Regions from separate parts of the Chryseobacterium sp. MEBOG07 genome, predicted to be linked through region 1. Evidence: riboswitches for the same ligand, from Rfam matches in the RefSeq annotation. Region 1 holds a riboswitch; each other region holds the start of a gene.

Region 1 (3,191 bases):
CAGCCAGCGAAACATGCTTCCGTTAGGTGCAGCTACGATTTTATCCTGTACTTTGTTATAGTAACCATCTACTTTAGCATAAAAGGTTTTAAAGAAACGATTGTTATAATTCTTCTGATAGGTAAATCCTACATCATATTGATTGGTAAATTCTGGCTTCAGATACGTATTTCCGATATTGGTATAATACAGATCATTGAAGGTTGGAAGTCGGAAAATTCTTTTATAGAAAGCCCTTAGAGTAAGCTCTGGAATAATTTCCGGCTGATAACTCATAAATACGGCAGGAGTCCACTCTCTTGCATCTCCCGGTCTTTTGTTTTTTCTTACTTCTTCAAAAGTAAAGGTTCCTAAAAGGCTTCCCAGAATTTTAAACCTGTTCCATTGATACGTTGTTGCTAACGCTACCAATGTGGTGTAACGTGTAGGATAAGAAAAGTTATCCAGATTGGCATCCAGATTATTATACTGAAAATCCCCGCTCAGGCTGACATCCCAATTGGGTGTGATAGAATAAATATTGGATGATGAAAGATAAAGCTCTCGTTGAATATAGGTGTTATCAGTATGAATAATAGACTGCGAACGAACCGTATCCATGAAATGGGTATAATCGTAAGCAAATTTTGCTTTCAGCTGGGTTTCAAATTTGGGAAACAGCTTTTTTCGAAGATTGGCCTGTACGAAATAATTTTCATCGGAAAGTCTTGCACCTCTCCCTCCAAAACGACCATTAACAATAGGCGCCGGCATTCCTCGGTCTGAAATATAACCATAGCCTCTGATATTCCAGCTTCCGTTATTTAAAGTTCCGTTGAGAGAAGTTTCAAAACGCTTTGCTTTAATATCCGAATCCTGTCTCTTAGCAATGGTATCATAAGCCTGCTGCCCATCAGGATATTTCTTTGCATACCGAAATCTGTAAATTCCGTCACTCTGCATAAATTCTCCACTGAAGCTGGCAGAAACCCTGTCTGAAATCTTCTGTTCCAATCGGAATGACGGATTGAAAAGATCAATAGAAGCACTTTTTGCTCTGATCACAAGATTGGTTTTTCTTGTTCCTTTAAATACCGGTGTTTTCGGCTGTAAATAGATAGATCCCGAAGATCCGAAATCCTTCGCTGGCTGAAAAATTTCACTTTTCTGCCCGTTATACAATGATATTTCTTCCAGATCGTCCAAAGAATATCTTCCCAGATCTACCAGGCCGTTTTGGGCATTTCCCAGTTGAATTCCATCATAGAAAACACCAACGTGCTGGCTTCCCATACTTCGGATATTAATGGTTTTCAAACCACCCAACCCTCCATAGTCTTTGATCTGAACACCGGAGAAATACCGCAGAGCATCTGCAACAGAGTGGCTGTTCAGTCTTTCCAGCTGCTCGCCCTGTAAGGTTTGTGCCGGAAGGATTTCTTTAAAATTCTTTTTGTAAAGATTGATTCCTTTAATTGTCTCTTCCTCCAGACTATCTTTTTTCTTGGTTTGAGAAAACAAAAGTTGAGATGTTATCACCAGTATCGTGAAAACAGCTTTATGAATTGTAGAAGTAGTTAGTTTTGCTGCCATTAGCTCATTTAAGATAATGATGACGCTAATGGATATAAGAAAACAACGACAAAGCACAGCTATCACTGCACAGAATCATTGATGTCCTAAGCTTTATTCCACGAAAGCGTCAAACGATTATTTTCTGGCAGGTCTTCTGACTTACTCCATTTTTGAAATCCTTCCCATTAAAAAAACAGTGGATATATTCTTCAAAAATCTTGGTGTGGAGCTTACAGCAGCGGGTCTGTCCCGGATTTTCACCGGATTCCCTTTTAAGAGCTTTTTAGGGCTCACCAAATTTCGGCAAAGATAAAGAATTATTCCTAACCCCCAATTAAAATCATGATTCATAAACAATTAAAGCTCCCCAAGGAGCTTTAACATCATTTTATTAAGGGTTTCACTTTAAATTCCAATATTCAGGAAAATACTGAATCTTGATTTTGCTTCAATATCTCCGCCTGCCAGCCGGGTATACATAGGAAGCATTATCTCACTTCCCAAACTCAGCTTTTTATAAGAAACTTCAAATCCTAGTTTCCCATACAAAGCACTTCCTGCAGTATTGGGTAAAGCTTCATCGAATTGTTTATTCTGGGCATACACTTCTCCCTGAACGCCCGTCTTTACAGAAAATATAGATTTTTCATTTCCCGCAACCTGGTAAAAACCTGTCGCAGCATAGTTCCACTGGTTTCCAAAACGGTAATTTTTCTTATTTTCCGTCTTGATCGTGTAGTCTGTATTGACCATTACCGCCACTTTATCTTTCTGAAACTTATAATTCAAAGCTGCCTGATAATCCCAGCTTCCGGTTCCCAGCTGAAAACTCGGATTGACACCAGATACTCCTTTTTCATCAAATTTCCCCAAAGGAATTTTCACTCCTAAGCCTCCGCTCAGATGATGGAAATTATCTTTAGAGCTCATCAGCTGATAAATTCCCATCAGGTTCAGATCCCCTATTCCATTGATTTTGATATCTCCCTGTAAGGTTTTCTTTTCATGGAAATGGAAGGGAAGACTTGCATATACGCTCAGTTTTTTAGTCAATGGAATTTTCCCCCAAAGCTGCAGGGTATTGAAATACTGATCCTGTGTAAGATCTTTTACAAATAAATTTTCTTTGGCTTTGTAATGCTGGGCAAAGTATTTGATTCCGATAAACTGTGGATTCAATAAAGACTCAAAACCTGAAGATCCGTTTCCTGCTGCACAGCCGCAAGCATCACAATCATCATCAAAATCGAATCTGCTAAAGGTACCCGGAGCACTATAAGCGCTGTCTCTAATGGTCTTCGCCTGATTCTGGCTAAACAGTATCAAACTTAGTATCAATATAATCTTCTTCATGTTTTCTATAAATTATTCTGCAAATTTTGGATTGGATATAAAACTTTTGTCGGACAGTGTTTTCAGGAATGCAATGATCGACTGTTTTTCCTGACTGTTCATGGCAATTCCTATATGACCGTTCTGTTTCAGCTGTGGATCCAGATTGGCATTATCTTCTACCTGATTCGAATAGAAATTAAGGACCGCATCTAAGGTGTAAAATCTTCCGTCATGCATGTAAGGTGCTGTATATTCTACATTTCTCAAACTCGGAACACGGAATTTCATCCAATCTACCTGAT
Region 2 (3,191 bases), 1.7 Mb from region 1:
TTCCAAAAAGCCTGGAACAAATTTCTGTTACTGAAAAGCACAGCCTCTGAGCAGCAAGATGTTTTAGTAAAACTTCAGCAAATGCTTAATAACAATCATCCCGGAAAAAACTATAAAAAGAGATTTACAATCAGTTCACATCAGGGAATTTATTTTATAAATACTGAAGATATTGCTTTCTTTGAAGCAGAAGAAGGAATTGTTTTTGCCGTTGACACTGCTGGAAAGAAAAACCTGCTAAATGAATCAACGTTAAAAGAAATTGAAAAACAGGTAGATCCTTTAGCCTTTTTCAGGATCAACAGAAGCGAACTTGTTCAAAAAAAACATATTGAAAGAATAGAACGCTACAACAAAAACACACTCTCCATCAAAATAAAAGGATACAAAGACCATCTTATTACCAGCCAAAGCAATACCTCTTCCTTTAGAAAGTGGATAGAAGAATAGTGGATGAAATCTTTTTTAGAGTCGATAACTTTCAACTCCTCATCAAATCATATGGTCAGTCCATGATTGTTTTTCACCTCAGCCATGACAAAAGTACTGTGAGTACTTCCAATGGAATCTACAGAGCCTAACTTATTAAATACAAAATCCTGATAATGCTTCATATCTCTGACCTGTACTTTCAGAAGAAAGTCAAAATCTCCGGAAATATTATAGCATTCAGCAACTTCCTCAATTTCTAAAATTTCTTTTACAAAATCATAGCCTACAGACCTGTCGTGAATTTTTAGTTTGATCTGACAGAAAACGGTAAACCCACGGTTGAGCTTTTCAGCATCAAGAACAGCAGCATATCTTTTTACAAATCCGTCCTGTTCCAGTCTTTTTACCCTTTCAAAAACCGGTGAAGTAGAAAGGTTTACTTCTTTTGCAAGTTCTTTTACGGTCAGTTTTGCATTTTTCTGGAGCAGCCTGAGCAGCTGTACATCCTTATCATCGAGTTGTTCCACAGAATATTATTCTTTTATAGTATTAAAACAGTCAAATTTACAGAATTATATGCTTTAGTATTGTTTTTTAAAAGATTAATTTGCTTAATTAATTTACTTTGATTGCGCTTTTATTCTGTATTATTAATTTTACACAAAATTAAAAACTTTTAGTGATGGCAATTGTTATCAATAAAAGTACAGTTCTTTAAAGATACTTCATCAAACAGGAAAGGTTTTACTTAAGGTAAATTAATAGGGAATCGTGTGAGAATCACGAGCTGTCGCGCAACTGTAAGTAACACACCAAAGGTTTCTGTCCTTGCATATCCACTGCCAAAGCGGGAAGGATGACAGAAACTGTTACAAGTCAGGAGACCTGCCTTTACTGAATTGACAATGCTTTCGCGGTCTGAAGCTTTTGGGTCATACAGATGATATATCGGATAATACATTTTTTCGTGTGAGAGAAATTGTACCGTTCGCTATATTACTATTTTCCAAAAACTCTTTATCCAAAGCATTATGAAACATTTTAAAGGGCTTTATCATTAAGTTTAATTAAAAAGTTTAAAAAATGCAAACTCACATTCTAGGCTATCCGCGTATTGGTAGCAAAAGAGAACTCAAAAAAGCCTGCGAGCAATATTGGTCAGGTAAAATTCTTCTGGAAGAACTTCTGAATACAGGCAGAACTATCTGTAACCAAAACTGGAATATTCAGAAAAAAGCAGGAATTGATCTTATTCCGTGCAATGATTTCTCGTATTATGATCAGGTATTGGATATGAGCCTTGTAGTAGGAGCGATCCCTGCACGTTATCATGAAGTGGTGCTGAAAAAGAATAATTCTGAACTGGATCTTTATTTTGCCATGGCAAGAGGATATCAGAAAGAAGGATTGGATATCACAGCAATGGAAATGACCAAGTGGTTTGATACCAATTATCACTATATCGTTCCCGAATTTTATAAAAACCAGCAATTTAAGCTAAGCTCGGATAAAATTTTCAATGAATTTGCAGGAGCAAAACAAGCGGGAATCAACGCAAAGCCAGTTATTATCGGACTTGTTTCTTATCTTCTTTTAGGAAAAGAAAAAGAAGAAGGATTTGATAAACTGGATCTGGCTGGAAATCTTCTTTCCGTATACACAGAGATCTTAACAAAACTTCAGGAGCAGGGCGCAGAATGGATTCAGTTTGACGAACCTTTTCTGGCGTTGGATTTAACGGAGAAAGCGAAAGAAACTTATCATTTTGTTTATTCTGAAATAAGAAAACGTTTCCCGAAACTGAAATTTATTGTCGCCGCGTATTTTGACGGATTGAAAGATAATGTATCGCTTGCTGCTTCACTTCCTGTGGATGTACTGCATATCGATCTTGTAAGAAATCCTGAACAGTTGGATGATATTCTGAATGCTATTCCGGAAAGCTTAAGTCTTTCATTAGGAGTGGTGGATGGAAGAAATATCTGGAAAAATGACTATGAAAAGTCATTGTCCTTCATCAAAAAAGCTGTTGAAAAATTAGGATCTGAAAGGATTTTAATTTCTCCATCTTGTTCATTGCTTCATTCACCTTGCGATCTGGATTTTGAAACCAACCTGAATGCTGAGATTAAAAACTGGCTGGCTTTCGCCAAACAGAAAGTAGAAGAAATAGTAACGCTTAAAGAGCTGGCTTCCGGAACAGAAAATGAACAGATTCTTGCAACATTTGAAGACAATAAAAAAGCAATTGCAAGCAGAAGAACGTCGTCTCTCATTCATAATGATAAAGTGAAGCAAAGAGCCCATGCTGTAACTGAAAAGGATGCTCAAAGAATAAATACATTCAAAATCCGTAAAGAAGAACAGCAAAAAGAATTACAGCTTCCGTTATTCCCAACGACAACAATCGGATCATTTCCTCAGACAACAGAAGTAAGAAGCTGGAGAGCAAAGTTCAAAAAAGGAGAGTTGACAGCAGAACAATATGATGCTCTACTGAAAGAAGAAACCCAAAGAACGATTCGCTGGCAGGAAGAAATCGGAATTGATGTGCTGGTACACGGAGAATTTGAGCGCAATGATATGGTTGAATATTTCGGAGAACAGCTGGAAGGATTTGTATTTACTAAAAATGGATGGGTACAGAGCTACGGAAGCCGTTGTGTAAAGCCTCCTGTAATTTTTGGAGATGTTTCCCGCCCGACTCCTATGACGGTATATTGGTCTCAATATGCGCAATCTCAGACTGAAAAATGGGT
Region 3 (3,191 bases), 1.8 Mb from region 1:
TCTTATGATTGCCCAATTGTTTACTGAAAGACAGCTGAGATTCTAATCCGTAAGATTCAGATTTATTGACATTAAATGCCTGCCAATATCCCAATGCTGTAGGCAGCCATACAATAAGATCGGTCACATTCATATAATAAGGAGACAAAGCAAGCTTGAAATCTCCTACTTTGAACTCGTTCGTCATATCCACCTGAGTAGATGTTTCCGGCTTCAGATCTTTGTTTCCTCCCGGTTCATAATAAATGTCATTAAATGAAGGATATCTGAAATTCTTTGATACATTAATGCTCACATCATACCATTTTGCAGCGCTCCATTTTCCGGAGAATGAATACAAAAACGGTGACTTTACATCTTCCACAAAGTCTTTCTTAAATCCACCCTCAAAACGAAGGTCTTTCGTTGCAAAATATCTCAACAATCCGGAAACAGAACCAATATTTCTACTAACGCTGGATATTCCGTTCTGATACCCTTCTCCTTTATTTAATTGAAATTCCCCAATAAGGTTAAAATTCCACTTTGAATTCAGGAAATAATTGAAATCATTTTTAAAGATATAATTCTTCCCTGTTCCCCCACTTGATTTAGGAAGATTTAGCGAGCCGAAATACTGAAAGTTCTCTTCCGTATAAGCCGCTTTCAAGGAGTTACTGAACTTCGTTTTGTTCCAATCCCACGAAAGAAGACTTCTTACACTTTGAGTTTTATATTTCGTTTTGGTTCCCGTTTCTTCATACACAGGAAAATGCTGTGAAGAATCAAAAAACTGGCTCTGCCAGGAAATTTTATGATCACTGTTGATCTTATAGGAAGCTCCTACATTGAATGTCGTATTGTAATAACTTCCGTTTCTGTTGATATAATTCAGATCGCTTACCTTATAATCGTTTTCGCTTACAGAATAATTACCGGAAGCTTTAAAGCTGAACTTATCATTGCTGTAAAATCCTTTTACAAAATTATTATAGGTATTAAAAGAAGCTACTTCAGAAAATAAAGAACCATGGAAACCTTTATTAAAATCAAGGGTATTATTCAGGTGGATACTTCCCCCAATAGCGCCGCTTCCATATACTACACTTCCACCGCCGGCTTTTATACCAATCTGGTCATATCCGAACAAAGCAATATTATTGATATCTCCTTGTCCTAAAAAATTGGAGTTGATATTAATTCCGTTCCATACAAAAGCCGTCTGCTGAGCAGTAGTTCCTCTGAAAGACGGTGAAGAAACAGCACCACGCCCATTTTCTTTGATATAAACCTGCGACTGAAATCTCAGGAGTTCTGAAAGGTTACTGGAGTTTTTCTCGGCCTCTTCTGCCGAAATTGTTTTTACGGGATGAAAAAGTTTCACCCTATTCATCTGGTTGTCGAAGACATAAATAGTGTCAATGGTCTTCTCTTGTCCAAAAAGAAAACAGCCATAAGACGAAAAAAGCAGTACTAATGATCTTTTTATATCCATACTCTTTTACTTTTCCTCCGAAAGCAATATGTTTTTTTGATTATAATTCTGGCAGGTCTCCTGACTTTCGCATTCTGCTCCTTCCCGTTTTTAGACAGTGGTTTTTTGCAGAAACTTTTTTTGCGATTTACAGTTGCGGGGACAGTCCGGGGGTTACACCCGATTCCCTTTTCATTCCAATATACTGGAAACCAAATTTCTTGCAAAGATAGCTTTTTATATGTATTCGCCAAAAAGTGAGATTGGAGTGTGGCAGATTAAAAATTTGGAGAAATAATTCACAAAAAAAGCTGCTTTCAATCGAAAGCAGCCATTTATCATAGAATAATTGTATTCAATTTATCTACCAATAACTTCCGTAATCGGGTTTCCTACATTTCCACTTGGGAACTGAATTTTCAATAAAGAAGATACCGTAGGTGCAATATCTGTCATGTGATAAGCCTTGTTGCTTTCTCCTTGCTTCACACCCCATCCCATAAAGATCAATGGAATATGAGAATCATAAGAGTTCCAAACACTGTGTGTAGTTCCTGTTTTAGAATATGGAGGAAGCATAGAGTCATGAGAAATTAACTGGATATCTCCACTTCTCTGTCTGTTGATTCCGTTGATAATTCTTTGTTTAATCGGCTCCGGAATACTTGATTCCTGAACTTTATCCACTGAAACAGCATATAAAACGGTAGGATCTTTCTCCAGTTCTTTTACCGCAAAGTTTCTTACATCATCCAATTCAAGCTTGCTGTCTGCCAATACTTTTCTGTCAAAATAAATCTGATAGTTATCAATCGCATTGATCAGTTTATCTGCACCAAATTTATCTTTCAGTTTTTGGTTCAGGTTCTTTTCCGCATCTTCACCGAAGAACCCTGTAGTGATTTTATGTTCTTTAAGGAATCCTACAGAATGCGCTCCACCGTGGTCAGCAGAAAGGAAAACCGTATACTCCCCTTTTCCTACTTTTGAATCCAAATATTTGAAAAATTCTGCTAGATCCTGGTCTAATCTGATATAAACATCTTCCACTTCAATAGAATTTGGACCAAATTTATGTCCTGCATAATCTGTAGAAGCAAGGTTAATTGCTAAAAAGTCTGTAATATTATCTCCACCCAGTTTTTCACCCTCTACAGAAGCTTCTGCCAGCTTCAATGTCAGTGTATTTCCAAAAGGTGTATAACGGATATTGTCTTTTTTCTTCTGATAATCCTGAGCTAAATTACTGTAAGGGAAAGTAGGTGTTTTTGAACTTCCCAATAGACCTTCCCAAGGAGAATTGTCTGGTGCACTTTCTGTATATTCGTTGATTGGAAGTAAGGTATTCCAACCGTTGGCTACTAATTTTTCAGGAAGATTCTGAGAGTTGAATGATTTTACCCATTGAGGAAGATCATTCATATACCATGTACTTGTGATGAAATTTCCTGTGCTGTCATCAAACCAGAAAGCTCCGTTTGGAGTGTGTCCTGCAGGAAGAATAGAAGCTCTGTCTTTCAAAGAAACTCCAATTACTTTTCCCTGGAAGTTGGTAGCCAGCCTCAATTCGTCAGTTACCGTAGTAGACCAAAGGTTTTTCGGAGAGTGACTTCCGATTTTCACATTGGTAGTTCCTACCGGCTGAACGCTCTCATCTGCAGTACAGTAAACACCTTTACCTGTTTCTTTATCTGTCCAGTCGTTTCCAGCAATTCCATGAATAGCCGGCACAGATCCT

The links. A riboswitch is a leader RNA that binds a small molecule or an ion and turns the genes downstream of it on or off. The one in region 1 is predicted to bind cobalamin.
Region 2: linked by a shared signal. The riboswitch ahead of metE (5-methyltetrahydropteroyltriglutamate--homocysteine S-methyltransferase) and the one ahead of LF886_RS23085 (TonB-dependent receptor plug domain-containing protein) in region 1 are both predicted to bind cobalamin.
Region 3: linked by a shared signal. The riboswitch ahead of LF886_RS07275 (TonB-dependent receptor plug domain-containing protein) and the one ahead of LF886_RS23085 (TonB-dependent receptor plug domain-containing protein) in region 1 are both predicted to bind cobalamin.

What each region holds. Positions count from the first base shown of each region.
Region 1 covers NZ_CP084579.1:4,992,468-4,995,658, forward strand. Annotated here, with positions in the region: gene LF886_RS23085 (TonB-dependent receptor plug domain-containing protein) at 1-1,572, opposite strand, end outside; cobalamin riboswitch at 1,681-1,867, opposite strand; gene LF886_RS23090 (transporter) at 1,960-2,907, opposite strand; gene LF886_RS23095 (cytochrome-c peroxidase) at 2,920-3,191, opposite strand, start outside.
Region 2 covers NZ_CP084579.1:3,277,478-3,280,668, reverse strand. Annotated here, with positions in the region: gene LF886_RS15120 (LytR/AlgR family response regulator transcription factor) at 1-450, shown strand, start outside; gene LF886_RS15115 (Lrp/AsnC family transcriptional regulator) at 498-959, opposite strand; cobalamin riboswitch at 1,155-1,340, shown strand; gene metE (5-methyltetrahydropteroyltriglutamate--homocysteine S-methyltransferase) at 1,516-3,191, shown strand, end outside.
Region 3 covers NZ_CP084579.1:1,584,077-1,587,267, reverse strand. Annotated here, with positions in the region: gene LF886_RS07275 (TonB-dependent receptor plug domain-containing protein) at 1-1,474, opposite strand, end outside; cobalamin riboswitch at 1,507-1,685, opposite strand; gene pafA (alkaline phosphatase PafA) at 1,814-3,191, opposite strand, start outside.